4 regions of the Kitasatospora nipponensis genome follow, and region 1 is predicted to be linked to each of the others. Evidence: riboswitches for the same ligand, from Rfam matches in the RefSeq annotation. Region 1 holds a riboswitch; each other region holds the start of a gene.
The links. Region 1 has a riboswitch for S-adenosylmethionine ahead of ABD323_RS12960 (putative leader peptide). Riboswitches for the same ligand answer to the same signal wherever they lie in the genome.

Region 2: another riboswitch for S-adenosylmethionine. It lies ahead of ABD323_RS35650 (AAA family ATPase); the one in region 1 lies ahead of ABD323_RS12960 (putative leader peptide).
Region 3: another riboswitch for S-adenosylmethionine. It lies ahead of thrC (threonine synthase); the one in region 1 lies ahead of ABD323_RS12960 (putative leader peptide).
Region 4: another riboswitch for S-adenosylmethionine. It lies ahead of ABD323_RS21760 (aminotransferase class V-fold PLP-dependent enzyme); the one in region 1 lies ahead of ABD323_RS12960 (putative leader peptide).

What each region holds. Positions count from the first base shown of each region.
Region 1 covers NZ_BAAALF010000035.1:22,036-27,090, forward strand. Annotated here, with positions in the region: gene ABD323_RS12950 (ABC transporter substrate-binding protein) at 1-651, opposite strand, end outside; gene ABD323_RS12955 (GNAT family N-acetyltransferase) at 1,033-1,758, opposite strand; SAM riboswitch class IV at 2,241-2,355, shown strand; gene ABD323_RS12960 (putative leader peptide) at 2,392-2,514, shown strand; gene ABD323_RS12965 (LLM class flavin-dependent oxidoreductase) at 2,788-3,993, shown strand; gene ABD323_RS12970 (NtaA/DmoA family FMN-dependent monooxygenase) at 4,015-5,055, shown strand, end outside.
Region 2 covers NZ_BAAALF010000224.1:33-5,087, forward strand. Annotated here, with positions in the region: partial or broken gene ABD323_RS35650 (AAA family ATPase) at 1-1,225, opposite strand, end outside; SAM riboswitch class IV at 1,523-1,634, opposite strand; gene ABD323_RS35655 (alkaline phosphatase family protein) at 1,910-2,824, shown strand; gene ABD323_RS35660 (GNAT family N-acetyltransferase) at 2,837-3,376, opposite strand; gene ABD323_RS35665 (hypothetical protein) at 3,603-4,727, shown strand; gene ABD323_RS35670 (pyridoxal phosphate-dependent decarboxylase family protein) at 4,841-5,055, shown strand, end outside.
Region 3 covers NZ_BAAALF010000044.1:19,358-24,412, forward strand. Annotated here, with positions in the region: gene ABD323_RS15170 (cold-shock protein) at 27-230, opposite strand; gene ABD323_RS15175 (MoaD/ThiS family protein) at 779-1,057, opposite strand; gene thrC (threonine synthase) at 1,150-2,430, opposite strand; SAM riboswitch class I at 2,448-2,577, opposite strand; gene ABD323_RS15185 (glucosyl-3-phosphoglycerate synthase) at 2,715-3,743, shown strand; gene ABD323_RS15190 (alpha,alpha-trehalose-phosphate synthase (UDP-forming)) at 3,748-5,055, shown strand, end outside.
Region 4 covers NZ_BAAALF010000080.1:22,841-27,895, forward strand. Annotated here, with positions in the region: gene qcrC (cytochrome bc1 complex diheme cytochrome c subunit) at 1-387, opposite strand, end outside; gene ctaE (aa3-type cytochrome oxidase subunit III) at 526-1,146, opposite strand; gene ABD323_RS21750 (response regulator) at 1,639-2,061, shown strand; gene trpD (anthranilate phosphoribosyltransferase) at 2,339-3,412, shown strand; SAM riboswitch class IV at 3,540-3,659, shown strand; gene ABD323_RS21760 (aminotransferase class V-fold PLP-dependent enzyme) at 3,715-5,055, shown strand, end outside.

The DNA of each region.
Region 1 (5,055 bases):
CGCGGGGCTGAGCCGCTTCTGCGCGAGGACCACCTTGCCACCGCTGTCCGCGGCGCTCTTCTCGCCGATCTCGGCGGGCGAGATCCAGGCCTCCGCCATGCCGGCCTTCAGCTGGTTGATGGCGCTGTTGTAGTCGGGCACCCGCACCGGGTTCAGGTTGTTCTTGGTCGCGTAGTCGTCCTGCACTGTGCCCTGGACGACCACCACCCGCTTGCCCGCGAGCTGGTCGAAGTCGGCGAGCGGGGAGCCGGCGGGGACGTCGAGGCCGAAGTAGCCGAAGTCGTAGCCGTTGCTGAAGTCGACCGTCTTCTTCCGGGCCTCGGTGATGGTGATGGACGAACTGCCCACGTCGAACTTGTGGTTGGCGACCTGGGAGAGCAGCGCCGAGAAGTCGGTCGAGGCGAACTGCACCTTGAGCCCGACCTTGGCGGCGACCGCGGTGAACAGGTCGTTGTCGAAGCCGGTGAACTTGCCGTCCTTGAGGTAGACGTTCGGCGGGGCGTCGGAGAGCGTGCCGACGTGGATCGTGCCGGCCTCGGTGAGCTGGTACGGGTTGCCGGCCGAGCTCGTGGACGAGCTGCTGCCGCAGGCGGCGACCGACAGCAGCGAGGCGACGGCGGTGAGGGTGGCGAGGACGGTGCGGGAACGCACGGGAGCTCCTGAGGACAGGGTGGCGCGCGGCCGGGCGCATGCCGGACCCGCCCGGGCGTCGACGGACCGGTCGAGGGAGCGGTCAGCGGAGCACGGGCACGGCGGCAGGGGCGAACGGCCCTACGCGGCAGGGTGATGGGTGAAGGGTGGGCCGAGCGGGCGGCCGAGGGGCGGGACGGTCGCAGGCGGCGTCAGCGCACGCCCGCGGATGGGGTCAGCGACCGGCGCGACAGCTCGTCGCCGTCACGCGGCGCAGGTCGATGTGCCTGCGAGTCACCAGAAATCCAGCCATGCGGGCACTATGCGTGGTGATCGGCCCGCGCGTCAAATCCCTGTTCGAACCGCTGCGCCGGCGGCTGCCCGCCGCCGTGAAGCCGCCCGTCAGCACGGCCCGTTCGGGGTGCGGACCAGCAGGAAGGCGGTGCGCCGCCGCAGGGTGAATCCGATCGACTCGTAGAGCCGGATGGCGCGGGCGTTCGCGGCCGCGGTGTGCAGGAACGGGGTGTCCCCGCGGTCCCTGATGCCCGCCGCCACCGCGCGGACCAGCCGGGTGGCCAGCCCCCGGCCACGGTGGTCCGGGTCGGTGCAGACCGCGCTGATCTCCGTCCAGCCCGGCGGCCGCAACCGCTCGCCGGCCATGGCGACGAGCCGCCCATCGTGCCGCAGGCCCAGGTACCGGCCGAGCTCGATGGTGCGCGGCAGGAACGGGCCCGGCTGGGTACGGGCGATCAGGTCGAGGATCTCGGGCACGTCGTCGGGGCCCAGGTGCACCGCCTCCGGCGCCGGCTCGGCCCGCAGTGCGGTGTCGACCAGTTGGACACCGGCGATCAGGTCCACGACCTGCCACGCGTGCGGTGGCGTGGTCGTCCCACTGACCGGGGTGAGCGTTCCCGGTCCGACCAGGGCGGCGAGGTCCTCCCAGGCGCGGGGGTCCTGCGGATCGGCGAGGGCGGTGAACGGGGAGACGTCCGTCGGGTAGCGGGCGGCCCGGCCGACGCGCTCGGCGAACCGGGCGTGCGGGCCGGTGAGCGCGGCCCAGGAGGGGTTGTCCAGGAGGTGCGGCGCGAGCGGGCACGCCGACTGCGGAGGGCGGGTACTGGTAGGCATGCTGACGCTCCGTCAGGAGTTGGTGCTCGGCAGGCCGGGCGAGTTGACCTGCGAGGCGACGGGGGCGAAGTCACCCGGGGCGTTCCGGGGCACGCCACGACGCGGGTGGCCATGGACGGGGAGAGCACGCCGCGGAAGGCGTGCGTCAGGAGGCCGTCAGCCCCGACAGAGGGCGCTGCTGACCCGGAGCAGGTCGATGTGGCGACTCAGGAACGCCGCGGCGCGACCGTGGCGGCGCCATGCGGCCATCCCCGGACCTGCGTACATCGCCGTCACCGTCGCCGTTCCGCCCGCAGCGGGGCCTCGCACTCACCGAACCGAATCTCCTTCGGTCGCTGGTCGGTCAAGGTAGGCGCACCGCGCGAGGAATGTCAACGCCCCGACGGTCGTGGCCCAAGTGCCTTGACCGGCAGGCCTGCTGAATCGCTGTTCGGCCTGTTCAGGATTGTGCCGAACGCCGGTGTCGGGTTACGGTGCAGCCAGGTCATGAGTGTCAGCGTCAAGCCCTGGCTTGCTGCACGGCAACCCTCCTCCAAGCGGCGGGGTGCTCCAGGTGACGACCAGGCGGTGCCGAGGACGGTGCCGCAAGCGCGGGCTCGCGGTGGCGAGCGGATCGGGACGGAGGTGACGGCGGTGCGGCAGACCCCTGAGCGGTTCGCGGTCATCACGGTCGACGCCCGGTGCCGGGTCACCACCAGGTACTCGCGGCGTCACATCGATCTGCAGCGGGTCGCCACCGCGCTCTGTCCGGCGTAGGCGTACGCCCTGGTGCGGCCCGTCGGCACGTCCCGGCCCGCCGCCTAGCCCGCACCCCTGCCTACACCCGCACCCCCGCCCCGCCCGGCCTCAACCCGCCGTGCCAACTACCCGTGGCAGCGGCTTCGTTCGCGGTGCCACGTCGCCGGCCGAGCCGGCGGCGCGGGCCGGCGCGGGGACCACGCACGGGCAGCGCCGCGGCAGCGCGCGGGCCGTGCCGAAGCAGCCCGCGACAGCGCGGCGACAGCCCCCCGAACAGGAAGCGGAACACCCGTGCCCGACACCCCATCACCCCTGCACCTGGCCGTGGCCCTGGACGGCGCCGGCTGGCATCCCGCGGCCTGGCGCGAGCCCGAGGCGCGGCCCGACGAGCTGTTCACCGCCCGCTACTGGGCCGACCTGGTCACCGAGGCCGAGCGCGGCCTGCTGGACCTGGTGACCATCGAGGACTCGCTGGGACTGCAGTCCGCCCTCCCCCTCGAGCCCGACGAGCGGACCGACCAGGTGCGCGGCCGGCTGGACGCGGTCCTGATCGCCGCCCGGGTCGCACCGCTGACCCGGCGGATCGGCCTGATCCCGGCCGCCGTGGTCACCCACACCGAGCCGTTCCACCTCTCCAAGGCGATCGCCACCCTCGACCATGTGAGCTCCGGGCGCGCCGGGGTCCAGGTCAGGGTCTCCGGCCGCCCCGACGAGGCCGCGCACTTCGGACGCCGTTCGCTGCCACCCCTGCGGATCGAGGACCTCGACTCGCCGGCGCAGCGGGACCTGGTCCGGGACCTCTTCGCCGAGGCGGCCGACTACGTCGAGGTCCTGCGACGGCTCTGGGACAGCTGGGAGGACGACGCCGAGATCCGCGACGTGGCCACCGGCCGCTTCGTCGACCGCGCCAAGCTGCACTACATCGACTTCGAGGGCAGCAGGTTCAGCGTCCGCGGGCCCTCGATCACCCCGCGCCCGCCGCAGGGCCAGCCCGTCGTCGCCGCGCTGGCGCACCGCGACGAGCCCTTCCGGCTGGTCGGCCGCTCGGCCGACCTGGGCTTCGTCACCCCGCAGGACGCCGGGCAGGCCCGGTCGATCGTCGCCGACATCCGCGAGGCCCAGGCCGCCGCGGGCCGGGCCGACGAGACGGTGCACGTCTTCGGCGACCTGGTGGTCCTCCTCGACGACACGCCCGGCGCCGCCGCCGACCGCAAGGCCCGCCTGGACGAGCGGGCCGGCGCCGACCACCCCGGCGACGCGCTGTTCTTCACCGGCACCGCCGTCGAACTCGCGGACCTCCTGGAGGAGTTGCAGCGCAGCGGCCTCACCGGCTTCCGCCTGCGGCCGGCCGTCCTGCCGCACGACCTGGAGCAGATCACCCGCCGTCTGGTGCCCGAGCTGCAGCGCCGCGGCGCCTTCCGCACCGCCTACGAGGCGCCCACCCTGCGCGGGCTGCTCGGCCTGCCGCGCCCCGCCAACCGCTACACCTCCGTCTGAGCCGGAAGGACCGCACGCGCCATGAGCAAGCCCGTCAAGCAGATCCATCTCGCCGCGCACTTCCCGGGCGTGAACAACACCACCGTGTGGAGCGACCCGGCCGCCGGCAGCCAGATCGACTTCAGCTCCTTCGTCCACCTCGCCCGGACCGCCGAACGCGCCAGGTTCGACTTCCTCTTCCTGGCCGAGGGGTTGCGGCTGCGCGAGCAGAACGGGGAGATCTACGACCTGGACGTGGTGGGACGGCCGGACACCTTCACCGTGCTGGCCGCGCTGGCCGCCGTCACCGACCGGCTCGGCCTGGCCGGGACCATCAACTCCACCTTCAACGAACCCTACGAGGTGGCCCGCCAGTTCGCCTCCCTGGACCACCTGTCGGCCGGGCGCGCGGCCTGGAACGTCGTCACCTCCTGGGACGAGTTCACCGGCGAGAACTTCCGCCGCGGCGGGTTCCTGGCGGAGCGGGACCGCTACCAGCGGGCCCGCCAGTTCCTGGCCGCGACCTGGGAGTTGTTCGACTCCTGGCGGGGCGACGAGATCGTCGCGGACAAGGCCTCCGGCGTCTTCCTGGGCGACCCGCGGGCCGGCCGGTTCGAGCACCACGACAGCCAGTTCGACATCACCGGCCGGTTCACCGTGCCGCGCAGCCCGCAGGGGCGACCGGTGGTCTTCCAGGCGGGCGACTCCGAGCAGGGCCGGGAGTTCGCCGCCTCGTCCGCCGACGCCATCTTCAGTCGGCACGGCACGCTGGAGGCGGGCCAGGCCTTCTACGCCGACGTCAAGGCACGCCTCGCCCGCTACGGCCGCTCCCCCGACGCCCTGAAGATCCTGCCCGCCGTCACCTTCGTCCTGGGCGACACCGACGCCGAGGCACAGCAGAAGGCCGAGCTGATCCGCCGTCAGCAGGTGAGCGGCCAGAGCGCGATCAAGCTCCTGGAGCAGCTCTGGAACCGTGACCTCAGCGGCTACGACCCCGACGGTCCGCTGCCGACCGTGGACCCGCTGCTCGGCGAGCACACCGTCGCCCGCGGCCGGGCCTCGGTGCGGATGCACCGCGACCCG
Region 2 (5,055 bases), on a different contig from region 1:
GCGGCACGGCCCACGGCGCCCTCTTGTGGCCCTCCGCCGCCAGCAACTGCTCCTCCAGCCGGTCGGCCAGCGCGCCCGCGGCCCGCAGCACCTGCGCCGCGCGCTCGTGCAGGCCGGCGAGTTCGGCCGGGCTCATCGCCGCGAGCAGGTCGCCGGCGCCGCTGGGGTGCCGGAAGCCGCCCTGCCCGAAGAGCCCGGAGGCGTCCAGCAGGTACCGGGCGCGGGCCAGCGAGTCGGGTGCGAGCAGGAGGAGTTCGGCCAGCTGCGCCGGTTCGGCGCCGGGGCCGAGCACCGCGACGCCCCGCGCGCAGCGCAGCGCGAGCGGGTCCATCCGGTGCAGGCAGTTCATCAGTCCGCGCCGGTAGCTCTCGCCCACCAGCAGCTCAGCCGGCCCGCCGTCGGCCACCGCCGCGGCACCGTGTACGGCGGCACCGTGCACCGCCGCTCCCGCCACCTGACGCTCCGTCGGCGCCCCCTGATCCTCCATCAGGGCCCGTACCAGCAAGGGGTTCCCCCCGGTCAGCGCGTGTGCCTGGGGGGTCAGCCGGGCCGCGGCCCGCGCGCCGAAGCGCTCGGTCAGCAGGTCGGCGACGAGCTCGACCGGCAGCAGTCCCAGCCGGACCCGCTCGTGGTGCGGCTGGCGGGCCAGCTCGACCTCGAAGAAGGGGTTGGGCGGGGTCATCGTCTCGCGCGAGCTGAGCACGGTGAGCACCCGGGCGCTGCGGGTGCGCCGCACCAGGTAGAGCAGGAACTCCAGCGACGGCACGTCGGCGTCCTGCCGGTCGTCCACCGCGATCAGCACCGGCGCGCGCTCGGCCAGCGCGAGGATCCGCGCGCAGAGCAGGTGCAGGGTGCGCTGGTCCAGCCGCGGCTGGTGCGCCGGCCGCGCCGGGTCCGGCTGGTCCGGCAGCTGCCACGGGTCGTCGGCGCCGAGCGTGAGACCGGCGCTCTGCAGCAGTTGCTGGACCAGCCCGAGCGGGAACTCGCGCTCCAGCGGCGAGCCGGTGGCGACCAGCACCTTGGCCCCCTGGTCGGCGGCCAACTCCGAGAAGGCGTCGAGCAGTTCACTGCGACCGCTGCCCACCGAGCCGTTCAGCGCGACCACGCCGCCGGCGCCGCCGAGGCAGCGGTCCAGCGCCTCGCGCAACCGGCCGAACTCGCGTTCGCGGCCCGGGGGCAGCGATCTGGGGACTTCGCGCGCGGCACGCGCGAGGATCGTGGACATCCGTACTCCTGGAACAGGGCGCACCGGTCCGGGGGCGCGTCGCTGCGCTCCCGCCGTGCGAAGGGCCGGACCTGACGGAACGTGAAGGTGAGGGGGGATCCCGCCCGCCCGGACCGCACTGGCCGGGGCGGACACACCCCGCGCGGCCGACGGCCTCGCGGGAGGGGTGGCCTCAGCGACAGAGGGAGCTGGCGTGCCGCAGCAGGTCGATGTCCAGCCTGGCCACCAGCCGGAGCCGGACAGCGAAACTCGCGCCGCTCGGCTGCTGCATGACCGTCTCCATCCCCGCCCCAGGACGTGCTGCGCTTGCGGCATGCGTTCGATGCCGCCCGGCTTATCCCCGGGGCACCCCACCGCAGAGGAGGGTTGCCAGTCAGCCGGCCGGGGCCCATGGCTGACATTCATCGCCGGTGCGAGTGTACGAACGCCGTGTCGAGCCCGTCAATCAGAGCGGCCTGACGCCGCGCCGGACCGGAACGCGACCCCACCTCCAGGCGAACACCAGGGGGACTCCAGGAGAACTGTTCGAGCTCCTCCCCAAGGGGCCACCGGTGCGGGCCCCTCCGCCCCCTCCCGGGGCCCGCCCGCTGCGGTTAGGGTGCCCGTCGAGCCCCGCCCACCTGCGGATCTCCCGCGCGGGCCACCCCGCCCCCGTGCCGTGACCCGACCGATCGGAGTCCCCCTGTGTCCAGCCTCTGGCCCGCCGGCCGCCGCCGTGTCCTGGTCGTCGGGATCGACGGCGTCCGCCTCGACCTGCTGCCGGAGCTGGCCACCCCGCACCTCGACGCGGTCGCCGCGGCCGGCTTCCTGGCCCCGGTGGTGGTGGACGAGGCGACCCCGACCATGTCGGGCCCGTGCTGGGCGACCGTCGTCACCGGGGTGACGGTGGCCAAGCACGGCGTCCTCGGCAACCACTTCGGCGGCCACCGCCTGGACGTCTTCCCGGACTTCACCACCCGGCTGGCCGCCACGCACCGGCGCCGGACCTTCGCGGTGGGCGGCTGGGAGCCGCTCTTCCTGGCCCGGCAGGGCGGCCCGCTCTTCGCGGCGCCCGGCCGGCTCTCCTACATCGCGCCGCTGGAGGACACCCCGCAGGCCTGGGAGGTCTGCGACGAGCGGGTGACCGCCGAGGCGGTCACCGTGCTGAGCGGGGACGACGACCCGCAGGCCACCTTCGTCTACCTCGGCGCGGTCGACGAGACGGCGCACTTCCTGGGCTGCGGCGAGGAGTACCGCGCCTCGATCCTGGCCGCCGACGCCCGGCTCGGACGCCTGCTGGCGGCCCTGCGCGAGCGGCCGAACCACGCCGAGGAGGAGTGGACGGTCATCGTGGTGACCGACCACGGCCACCTCGACCAGGGCGGCCACGGCGGGCGCAGCGAGCTGGAGCGCACCGCCTGGGTGGCGGCCAGCGGCCCGGGCCTGCTGCCCGGCGCGCCGGTGGCCGAGGTCCGCCACGTGGACGTGGCCGCCCACGTGTACGCCGCACTGGAGATCGTCCCCGACCCGCACTGGACGCTGGACGGCCGCCCCTTCACCCCCGCGCCCGTCGCGGCGCCCGTCCCCGCCGGGCAGCCGGCACCGGTCCCGGTCGGCTGACCGCCCCGTCCGCTACAGCGCCTTGACCAGCCGCTCGAAGGCCAGGTCGGGGCGCTTGGGGATGCCGAACCGCTCGTCGCCGTACGGGAACGGCGAGAGCTCGCCGGTGCGCGCGAAGCCGCGCCGCTCGTACCAGGCGATCAGGTCGGCGCGCTGGACGATCACCGTCATCTCCAGCTCCGCCGCACCCCACTCCTCGCGGACGTAGCGCTCGGCCTCGGCGAGCACCGCCCGGCCCACCCCGCCGCCCTGCTGCGCGGGCCGCACCGAGAACATGCCGAAGTACGCGCCGCCCGCGCCGCGCCGCTCCACCGTGCAGCAGGCGAGCAGTTCGCCGGAACGCTCGGCGAGCAGCACCTCGGTGTCGGTCCGGGCGAGCGTCTCGGCCACCGAGACGCTGTCGGTGCGCCGGCCGTCCAGCAGGTCCGCCTCGGTGGTCCAGCCGGCCCGGCTGGCCTCGCCGCGGTACGCGGACTCCACGAGGTCGACGAGGGCGGCGATGTCCTGCGCCGTCGCGGGGCGGAAGACCAGGTCAGAGGAGGTGTCTGCCATCCGTGCTACTCCAGGTGGGTGCGGGTGGGGCCGGGGACGTTCACGGCCCCACCCGCATGGTGCCACAGCGCCCGCACCCGACCCCCGGTCGAGAGGCCCTATCGCACTGCGCCGATCGGCGCGGCACGACACCCCGAACGGCGCACCCGATGTCGGGAATCGGTCGGGCACAGGCGAGGATGAGCGGGTGTCCGTCCAATTCGATCACCGGGGGAACTGAGCCGTCATGCACCCGCGCATCTTTGCGATTCTCACCGCATTCCTGCTCGGGGCTCTGGGCCTCGGCGCGGTGGCCGTCACGCAGTGGACCCCGCCGAGCGCGGCGCCCGCCGCCTCGGCCGGCGCACCCGCCGCGGCCGGCTCCACCGCCGCCCGCCCGGCCGTCGTACCGGGCGCCGGCTCGCCCTCCCCCACCGGCGACCCGGCGGTGTGGACCCGCAGCACCCTGCGCAACAAGCTGATGGCCGAGATGGACGCCACCGATCCCGGGGTGGCGCTGGCCGACCTCGACCAGATCACCAAGAAGCTCCCCTACACCGTCCGCTTCTGCCACCCGATCGCCCACGAGCTGGGCCACGCGGCGGTCAAGCGCTACAACCACGACTTCGCCAAGGTGCTCTCCTTCCCGCACGACACCTGCGCGGCCGGCTACCTGCACGGCGCGGTCGAGGAGATGCTGGCGGCCTCCAGCGACCCGGCCAAGGACCTGCTCAAGCTCTGCCAGCCCGCGATGAGCGGCCCGTGCGTGCACGGCGTGGGCCACGGCACCATGTTCGTCGCCAACCAGGACGTGGCCAAGGCCCGCGACCTGTGCAGCGAGTTCGGCTCGCAGAGCCGGATCGTCACCTGCTCGGAGGGCCTGTTCATGCAGCTCTTCGGCCCGGACGAGGAGGACGAGAAGGCCAAGGCCCTGGTGCCGGCCGACAAGCTGGCCGCCGAGCCGCTCTACCCGTGCCCCGAGCAGCCGGCCCTCTTCCAGTCCGCCTGCTACTTCTACGCGCCGACCTTCTACCTCTCCTCGCACGACTACGCCAACCACCCCGACGTCTACGCCCAGGCCCTCAAGTGGTGCCTGAACGCGCAGGCCACCGGGGGCGCGAACGACTGCAGCCGCGGGGTGGGCTCGCGCACCATGAAGTACAACCTGGACCGCGAGGACTGGGTCGGCCAGCAGTGCGCCAGCGCCGCCGACGGCTGGCAGCGCAAGGCCTGCGTGGACGGCATGGTCAGCTACTACACCGTCAACTACACCGACGCGGGCGCCTCCCAGCGCCTGTGCGCCAAGCTGACCAACCAGGAGATCGCCCGGGACTGCCGCTCCTCCGCGCACCTGTCCGGCTCGCTGGACTGACCGGCCGCCCACCCGCCCCGCGCCCGCGCCGGGCCACCCCCGCACCCCCTCACGACGCCGTCGCCCACGCCCGGGCGGTGGGCCGGTGGCACCGGCGACGTACCATCGGCGCCATGCCCGAGCAGCCCTTTCGCGACGCCGCCCACCGCACCGCCGACCTGGTCGCCGACTACCTGGCGGCGGTCCCGACCGGTCCGGTCTGGCAGCCGATGGACCCCGCTGCGCGCCAGGCACTGCTGACCGCGCCCCTGCCGCACGCCGGCCGGCCGCTGGACGAGCTGCTGACCGCCGTCGCCGCCGACGTGCTGCCCGCGCCGATGGGCAACGG
Region 3 (5,055 bases), on a different contig from region 1:
AGCCGAGGCTCCGAGGTTCGGAAAGGTCAGACCGCCGCGCGGACCATGTCCGCCTGCGGGCCCTTCTGCCCCTGGGAGATCTCGAACTCGACCCGCTGGCCCTCCTCGAGGGTGCGGTAGCCGTCCATCTGGATCGCGCTGTAGTGGACGAACACGTCCGCACCACCGTCGACCGCGATGAAGCCGTAGCCCTTCTCCGCGTTGAACCACTTGACGGTGCCCTGAGCCATTCCGAACTCCCCTAGTGCTGTGCTGGCCCTTCACGTGCCCGCAGGTCGCGGGCCCGGGTCTGGTCGGACCGCTCCGAAGGAAACCCCCCTGGGCGCGATCCTTTACGCCGCACCAGCCCACCCCCGAGCGCCAGTTGGCGCTGGCGAAGCAGGCGAGTGCGTCGACCGCGGCTGAATGTATCCGCATCGGCGCCCTCTGCAACAGGCCCACTCACCGCAAATTCGGTCGGGCCGCTAAGGGATATGCGGGGAGGAATGCGACAGAAGTCTGCATTCCGGCCGGGACATAGCGGACGAAAACCGCGAATTGTCCAAAGAATTCTGACGAGTCGCCGACAGGCCTCGGAGGAGAGCACGGAAGCCATGTCTCATGGGACGGACACCACCCTATGCCCTGCCGGCGACCGGCTCGGACCGCGCGCCCCGCGCGGGGCCTCCGGGCCCCGGACGCCCCGCAGGGCGCCGCACCGGCCGGCCGGTGGGCCGGATGGCACGACGCCCTGCGGGGGTCGTGAACGGGGCGCTGTGCCCCGGGGACTGAGTCCTCGTCAGCAGCCGCCGGCCACGGCCGGGATGATCGAGACGCTCGCGCCGTCCGCGATCTCGGTGGCCAGCCCCTCGGCGAAACGCACGTCGTCGTCGTTCACGTAGACGTTCACGAAACGGCGCAGCTTGCCTGCGTCGTCCAGCACGCGGGCGCTGATTCCGGCGTGGTTCTTCTCCAGGTCGGCGATGACCTCGGCCAGGGTGGCGCCCTCGGCACTCACCTCGGCGGATCCGCCGGTGTAGGTGCGCAGGATGGTCGGGATGCGGACGGTGGCACTCATGGGGGATCTCCTCGTTTGCAAACTTTGCAAAGCTGGTCAGGACGCCGGCGGACAGCCCGCTGCCCGCAGCGTCGAAACGGGGCGGCCGACGGTCAGGAGGACGCCAGGCCGGCGGCCCGGAAGGACTCCAGGGTCGGCCGGATGGTCGTGGTCAGCCCGGCGTCCGAGACGGCGTCCAGCGTCTTGAGACCGTCCCCGGTGTTGATCGCCACCGTCTCCTTCGAGGGGTCCAACTGACCGCTCTCCACCAACTTCTTCAGCACGCCGATGGTCACGCCACCGGCCGTCTCGGCGAAGATGCCCTCGGTGCGGGCCAGCAGCCTGATCGCCTCGACCACCTCGGCGTCGGTGACGTCCTCGACCGCGCCCCCCGTGCGCCGCGCGATGTCCAGCACGTACGGTCCGTCGGCCGGGTTGCCGATCGCCAGCGACTTGGCGATGGTGTCCGGCTTGACCGGGCGGATCACGTCCAGGCCGGCCTTGAAGGCCGTGGAGACCGGCGAGCAGCCGGCCGCCTGGGCCCCGAAGATCCGGTAGGGCCGGTCCTCGACCAGGCCCAGCTTGATCAGCTCCTGCAGGCCCTTGTCGATCTTGGTCAGCTGGGAGCCCGAGGCGATCGGGATGACCAGCTGCTCCGGCAGCCGCCAGCCGAGCTGCTCGCAGATCTCGTAGGCCAGCGTCTTGGAGCCCTCGCCGTAGTACGGGCGCAGGTTGACGTTGACGAAGCCCCAGCCCTCGCCGGCCGGGTCGCCGATCAGCTCGGAGCAGAACCGGTTCACGTCGTCGTAGTTGCCCTCGATGCCGACCAGCTCGCCGCCGTACACCCCGGCCATGACGACCTTGCCCTGCTCGAGGTCGTGCGGGATGAAGACGCAGGACTTGAACCCGGCCCGGGCGGCCGCCGCGCCCACCGCGCCGGCCAGGTTGCCGGTGGAGGAGCAGGAGAGCGTGGTGAAGTCGAAGGCCCGGGCGGCCTCGATCGCGCAGGCCACCACCCGGTCCTTGAAGGAGTGGGTGGGGTTGCCGGAGTCGTCCTTGACGTGCAGCTGAGCGGTGAACCCGAGCTCGCGGCCCAGGTTGTCGGCCTTGACCAGCGGGGTCCAGCCGGGGTTCAGGTTGGGCTTGCCGGCCACGTCCGCGGGCACCGGCAGGAGCGGGGCGTAACGCCAGATCGAGGCCGGGCCGGCCTCGATCCGCTTGCGCAGCTCGGCCGCGTCGTAGCCCTCGAAGTCGTAGGCGATCTCCAGCGGGCCGAAGCACTCCAGGCACGCGAAGCTGGGACCGAGGGGGAACCGGGTGCCGCACTCACGACAGGACAGCGCGGTGGCGGGTCCGAGGTCGACGGTGGTCGAAGCAGGGGTAGCGGTAGCCATGATGGCGGAGGCCTCTCTCCTCATCTTCCCCGTGACGCGGTCGCGCCACAGGCCGGAATTGGCACCTGTCCCGCCGGGCCGAAGGCGCCGGACGAGAAGGTTGCCGGGACGTCGACGGGCCGTTCCCTCAGTCCCTCTGGATGAGCTCTGTGAAGTTGTGGTCCTGCTCGGCGACCGACCCCGGCGTGCGAAGGTCTGATCGCGGTACGAAGACTGTATCCGAAGGCCGGGACGCAGACCCCGGGTGTCCGCAACGCGAGACGCTTTCTACAAGGAGTGAGATCTTGCCTGCCGAGCCGAACCCCGCGCTCCTTCCGGAGGCCGCCAGCTGGCTGAGCCGCCGGTCCTGGACCGCGGCCGAACGACCCGTGACCGACCTGCTGGCCGCCAAACGGGCGGCCGGGGCGGCCGGCACGGTCAGCGTGGTGCTGCCCGCGCTGGACGAGGAGTCCACGGTCGGTGAGATCGTCCGGGTGATCCGCCGCGAGCTGATGGAGCGCCTGCCGCTGGTGGACGAGCTGGTGGTGGTCGACTCCGGCTCCGCGGACCGCACCGCCGAGGTGGCGGCCGCCGCCGGCGCCCGGGTCGTGCACCGCGACGCGATACTGCCGCGCCTGCCGGCGGTGCCCGGCAAGGGCGAGGTGCTCTGGCGCTCGCTGCTGGTCACCCGCGGCCAGATCGTCTGTTTCGTCGACGCCGACCTGCGCGAGTTCGACCCCGTCTTCGTCTCCGGGATCGTCGGCCCGCTGCTCACCGACCCCGCGATCCAGCTGGTCAAGGCGATGTACGACCGTCCGCTGGAGACCGACGGCGCGGTGGTGCCGGCCGGCGGCGGACGGGTCACCGAGCTGGTCGCCCGGCCGCTGCTCAACCTGCACTGGCCGCAGCTGGCCGGCTTCGTGCAGCCGCTCGGCGGCGAGTACGCGGCCCGCCGCTCGCTGCTGGAGCGGCTGCACTTCCCGACCGGCTACGGCGTGGAGCTGGGCCTGCTGGTGGACGCGCTGGAGCTGGTGGGCCTGGACGCACTCGCCCAGGTGGACGTCGGCGTGCGCCACCACCGCCACCAGGACGGTCAGGCACTGGGCCGGATGGCCGCGACCATCTACCGCACCGCACTCGAACGGTTGGACCGCACCCACCGGTTGAAGGCCTCCGACGACCTGGCCCGCCCGGTGCTGACCCAGTTCTCCCGCTCCGCGCGGACCAGCGGTTTCATCGCCCACAGCCACCCGGTGACCGCCGTGGAGCGCCCGCCGATGATCGAGCTGCCGGAGTACCCGACGTTTGGCACCGGTGGACCACGGCAAGGTTGAAGACATGGCCGATCTCACGAGTGCTCGTGTCCTGGTGGCTTCCAACCGGGGTCCGGTCTCCTTCAGCAGCGGGCCCGACGGGTCGCTGACGCTGCGCCGCGGCGGCGGCGGGCTGGTCTCCGGGCTCTCCGCGATCGACGATCCGAACGCCGTCTGGGTCTGCGCGGCCCTCGGCGAGGCGGACCGCGCGGCCGCCCGGCGCTCACCGCAGGGGCGGCTGGACCGCGGCGGCTTCGACGTCGGCCGGCAGGCCGTCCGGATGCTGGACATCGATCCCGAGATCTTCGACCTGGCCTACAACGGCGTGGCCAACTCCACCCTCTGGTTCGTCCACCACCTGCTCTACGCCACCCCGACCTCGCCCGCCTTCGACGCCGGGTTCACCAAGGGCTGGGCCGCCTTCGAGGCCTACAACGCGGCCTTCGCCCGGGCACTGGCCGACGAGGCGGCCCCGGGCGCGGCGGTGCTGGTGCAGGACTACCACCTCACCCTGGTCCCCGCGCTGCTGCGCGAGCTGCGCCCCGACCTGCGGATCGGCTACTTCCTGCACATCCCGTGGGCCCCGGCCGACTACTTCCGGCTGCTGCCGGACGCGGTCGCCGAGGCGGTGCTGACCGGCGTGCTGGGCGCCGACCGGGCCGGCTTCCACACCCGGCGCTGGGCCGAGGCCTTCGCCGACTGCTGCGCGACGGTGCTCGGCGCCACCGTGGCGGGCCGCGGGGCGGGCGACGGCGCCGAACTCACCGTCGAGTACCGCGGGCGGACCACCCGGCTCGGGGTGCACAGCCTCGGCGCGGACGGCGAGTTCCTGCGCGAGCGGGCGCAGCGCCCGGACGTGGCGGAGCGGCTCGCGGCGCTGCGCGCCCAGGTGGGTGACTGCCGCACCGTGGTCCGGGTGGACCGCACCGAGCTGAGCAAGAACATCGTGCGCGGCCTGCTGGCCTACCGCCAGCTGCTGCGCGAGCGGCCGCAGTGGCGCGGCAAGGTGGTGCACATCGCCTTCGCCTACCCCTCGCGGCAGGACCTGGCCGAGTACCGCTCCTACACCCAGGAGGTGCGCCGGCTCAGCGCGCAGATCAACGAGGAGTTCGCCACCGACTCCTGGCAGCCGCTGATACTCCAGGTCGAGGACGACTTCGCCCGCTCGCTGGCCGCCTACCGGCTGGCCGACGTGGCCCTGGTCAACCCGATCCGGGACGGCATGAACCTGGTCGCCAAGGAGGTCCCGGTGGTCTCCGACCGGGGCTGCGCGCTGGTGCTCTCCCGGGAGGCCGGGGCCGTCGCGGAGCTGGCCGAGGACGCCCTGGTGATC
Region 4 (5,055 bases), on a different contig from region 1:
CGGGCCCGGGCCCAGCGAGGCGACGAAGGCGGCCATCTGGTCGATCTCGGCCTGGCTGTAGATGTTCCTCTTGGCCGGGACCTGGGCGCCGGGCTGCTGTGCGGGCATCCGACCGGTGCCGACCTGGAAGTCGACGGCGGCGGAACCCACGCCCACCAGGCTCGGGCCGTCACTGCTGCCCTGGCCGTTGAGGCCGTGGCAGGAGGAGCAGCCCACGGCGAAGAGCTTCTTGCCCTCGTCGATCGCGAGCGACTGCGCGGAGGTGTCGGCCTGGGCCTTCTCGGCGGGCGCGAACGCGGCGTACAGCCCCCCGGTGGCCGCGAGGGCGAAGAGTAGGACGACCAGCGCCGCCAGTGGGTGGCGCCGTCGTGCGGAGAGCTTTTTCACGGAATAACCCCGGTGTCAGGATCTGGTCGGCTGGTGGTGGGCCAGGCGCCGTTGGGCGTCGGCAGGGGATCGGCACGAGCGATGGACCCGGAGCCGGTGAGGGCAGCGGGTCCGGCCGGCGGCCAGCGACCTGATCGGCTACTTGATCAGGTAGATGGTCGCGAAGAGGCCGATCCAGACCACGTCGACGAAGTGCCAGTAGTACGACACGACGATCGCCGCGGTGGCCTGCTCGTGCGTGAACCGCTTGGCGGCGTAGGTCCGCCCCAGCACCAGCAGGAAGGCGATCAGACCGCCCGTCACGTGCATCCCGTGGAAGCCGGTGGTCAGGTAGAACACCGTGCCGTACGGGTCGGAGGACAGCGAGAGGCCGTCGTTCTTCACCAGCTCGGTGTACTCGAAGATCTGGCCGCCGATGAAGATCGCGCCCATCACGAACGTGATCGAGAACCACGACCGCAGCTTCTTCACGTCACCGCGCTCGGCGGCGAAGACGCCGAGCTGGCAGGTGAGCGAGGAGAGCACCAGGATCGTGGTGTTCACGGAGGAGAAGGGGACGTTGAGGGCATGCGCCTTCTCGGCCCAGAAGTCTGGTCCCTTCACGGATCGAGCCGTGAAGTACATCGCGAAGAGGGCCGCGAAGAACATCAGCTCGGAACTCAGCCAGACGATGGTTCCGACGCTGGTCATGTTCGGTCGGTTGACCGATCCATGAGCGTGCCCGGTTTCTGTTGCTGTTGCTGTCGCCACGACCGACATTATGTCGGTCCCTTATTCCGTCTTCACGCCGGGGGGTCTCCCTCGGAGTGTCCGGTGCGTGCGGTATGCCCGGATGGCCGCGCGGACGACGGCGCGAGCCGGCCCCGGCGGCCCGACCAGGCGTGATTCCCGCACCGGTGCGACTTTTCTGATGGCAGGTTCGGGTCGACCACCCGTCTGCCGGGCGCGTCCTGACGGCGGGCGGGGCCGGGCTGGGGTAGGAGGTGAGCCGTACGGGTGGTCTGTGCCCCCGAGGGTGACGGCCACTCCTCCGGGTGGGTGACACCCCGTCGGCTCGCCGCGGTGGTGCCGCGTGTCGGCCGCCCACCGACGGTATCCGGAAGAGATCGCGCCGCACGCTCACCGGGACGGGTGATCGGGAGTAGCATCCGGAAGTGGTGGACGTGGTCCGGATCACATTCGCGCCCCGCCCTGCCGCGGAGGCTCGCGACGGAGCGGGGCACCTTGTCTGAACACCTGGGAGCAGGGCCGATGACGCACACGAGCGACGAGACAGTCACCGTTCTCGTCTACAGCGACGACCGCAACACTCGCGCGCAGGTCACCGAGGCGCTCGGCCGCCGGCCCGCCGCCGACCTGCCCGAGCTGACCTACCTGGAGTGCGCGACCACCCCGGCCGTGCTCCGCGCCCTGGAGAAGGGCGGGATCGACCTCTGCATCCTGGACGGCGAGGCCGTCCCGGCCGGCGGTCTGGGGCTGGCCCGCCAGGTGAAGGACGAGATCTACGGCTGCCCGCCGGTGCTGGTGCTGATCGGGCGCCCGCAGGACAGCTGGCTGGCCGCCTGGAGCCGGGCGGACGCGGCCATCGCGCACCCGGTCGACCCGATGGCGCTGGCCGAGTCCACCGCCACCCTGCTGCGCGCCCGGCTCGGCGCGCGCAGCCTCTCGCGCTGACGACGCGCCGCGCGGGTCACCGCCCGCGCTGACCGCGCCGACGACGCGCCGCGCGGGTCGCCCCACCGGGGTGGCCCGCGCGACGGCGTCCCGAGGGTCGGACAAGGTCCGTCCCGCCGGTCGGAACGCGGGAGGACACGGCCGCGGGCGGGCCGTCTCAGCAGGAGAGAAGGGTCGCGCGGGGCAGGACGGCGGCCGGTGCCCGATCGCTAGGCTGGCAGCGTTCTCCGGGGCCGCGGGCCCCTCGGCGCTACACGGACGCGAGCTGGAGTCGGCCATGGTGAATGTGAACCCTGCGAACGGCGGTCAGGACCCCGCGCAGGTGGTCAGCACCTGGCCCGACATCCTGAGCACGCTGCTGGACGGCTCCGACCTCGCGCAGGCCGAGGCGGCCTGGGCGATGGACCGGATCATGAGCGGCGAGGCCAGCGGGGCCCAGGTGGCCGGCTTCATGGTCGCGCTGCGGGCCAAGGGCGAGACGGTCGACGAGGTGCTGGGTCTGGTCGAGGCGATGTACGCCCACGCCGAGCCGCTGCACATCCCGGGACCCGCGGTGGACATCGTGGGCACCGGCGGCGACCGGGCGAAGACCGTCAACATCTCCACCATGTCGGCCATCGTCGCGGCCGCGGCCGGCGCCAAGGTGGTCAAGCACGGCAACCGGGCGGCCTCCTCGGCGAGCGGCTCCTCCGACGTGCTGGAGCGCCTGGGGATCCGGCTGGACCTGGACGCCCGGCGGGTGGCGGAGGTGGCCGAGGAGGTCGGGCTGACCTTCTGCTTCGCGGCCAGGTTCCATCCCGCGATGCGGCACGCCGCTCCCGCCCGCCGTGACCTGGGGGTGCCCACCGCCTTCAACATCCTCGGTCCGCTGACCAACCCGGCCAAGGTGACGGCGCACGCGGTCGGCTGCTTCGACACCCGGCTGGCGGGCCTGATCGCCGGCGTGCTGGCGCGGCGCGGCTCCAGCGCGCTGGTCTTCCGCGGCGACGACGGCCTGGACGAGCTGACCGTCTGCTCCACCTCGCAGGTCTGGGTGGTGCGCGGCGGGGAGGTCACCGAGGTGACCCTGGACCCGCGTGAGCTGGGCATCGAGCTGGTCGGCCTCGAGAAGCTGCGCGGTGCGGACGCCGGCTACAACGCGGACGTGGCCCGCCGGGTGCTGGCCGGCGAGCGCGGCCCGGTGCGCGACGCCGTGGTGCTGAACTCGGCGGCGGCCCTGGTCGCGCTCGACCTGACCGAGGCCCCGCTGGTGGAGCAGCTGGCGACGGCGATGGTCCGCACCGCGGCCGCCATCGACACGGGCGCGGCGCAGGACACCCTCAAGCGCTGGGCCGAGGCCACCGCGCGCTGAGCGAGCCCCGACGGGCCGGCACCGGACATCGGTGCCGGCCCGTCGCGCCGTCCGCCGTCCCACCACTGGTCCGAATGGCGGGACGGTATTTGACCACTCCTCGACCGGGTGCCTACAGTCTTCGTCAGGTCATGAGTGACAGCGCGACAAGCCCCAGCTTGCTGTCCGGCAACCCTCCGTCCGTGGCGGGGTGCCCTGGGTGAAGACCGGGCCAGGCGACGATAGGTTCGCCCGGCAAGCGCGGACCACCGGTGTCTCATCAGCACTCCCGGGGTCCAGAACCCCCGAGGGAGTGCCTCACCATGTCCGTCGTCTCCGCATCCGTCTGTGCCCCGCTCGCCGTCCTCGGTTCCGACGTCGAGGTCCCGCTGGTGAGCGGCGAGAAGGTGGTTTACGCCGCGCTCGACTACGCCGCCAGCGCCCCGGCCCTCCAGCGGGTCTGGGACGACGTGGCCGCCTACGCCCCCTACTACGGCAGCGTGCACCGCGGCGCCGGCTACCTCTCGCAGCTATCCACCGACCTCTTCGAGCAGAGCCGGCGCACCGTCGAGGAGTTCCTGGACCTGCGCGAGGGCGACCAGGTGGTCTTCACCCGGGCCACCACCGACTCGCTCAACCTGCTGGCGGGCGTGCTGCCGGCCGGCACCCGGGTCTTCGCCTTCGAGACCGAGCACCACGCCTCGCTGCTGCCCTGGCGCCGCGAGGGCCTGACCGTCAGCTACCTGCGGGCCCCGCGCTCGCACGCCGAGGCGGTCGCCGCGCTGGACGAGGCGCTGGCGGCGAACCCCGAGGGGCCGCGGCTGTTCTGCGTGACCGGCGCCTCCAACGTGACCGGCGAGCTGTGGCCGGTGGCCGAGCTGACCGAGGTCGCCCACCGGCACGGCGCCCGGGTGGTGCTGGACGCCGCCCAGCTCGCCCCGCACCACCGGGTCTCGGTGCGCGAGCTCGGCGTCGACTGGATCGCCTTCTCCGGCCACAAGCTCTACGCCCCCTTCGGCGCGGGCGTGCTGGCCGGCCGGGCCGACTGGCTGGACGCGGCCGAGCCGTACCTGGCCGGCGGCGGCGCGAGCCGCACGGTGGCCCGCGAGGTGGACGGCTCGGTGGCCGTCGAGTGGCAGCGCGGACCGGCCCGGCACGAGGCCGGCTCGCCCAACGTGATCGGCGCCTACGCCGTCGCCTCCGCCTGCCGGGCGCTGACCGAGGCCGGTTTCGACGCCCTGCAGGCCCGCGAGCAGCAGCTGATCGACCTGCTGCAGGCGGGCCTGGCGCAGATCCCCGAGGTCCGGGTGCTGAGCCTGTTCGGCACCGAGGCGGCCCGGGTCGGGGTGCTCTCCTTCGTCGTCCAGGGCTGGAACAGCTCGCACTTCTCGGCCGCGCTCTCCGCCGAGTACGGCATCGGCGTGCGCGACGGGCTCTTCTGCGCGCACCCGCTGGTGCGCACGCTGCTCGGGGGCGAGGAGGCGGCGCCCTCCGAGTGCGGGGCGCCGGAGCCTTCGCTGCCCGGCGAGCGCAGCCTGAACGCGATCCGGGTCAGCTTCGGCGCCGGCACCCCCGACGAGCACCTGGACCGCTTCCTGACCGCGGTGCGCGAGCTGGTCACCGACGGGGCGCGTTGGAGCTACCGCAACGAGGGCGGGCGCTGC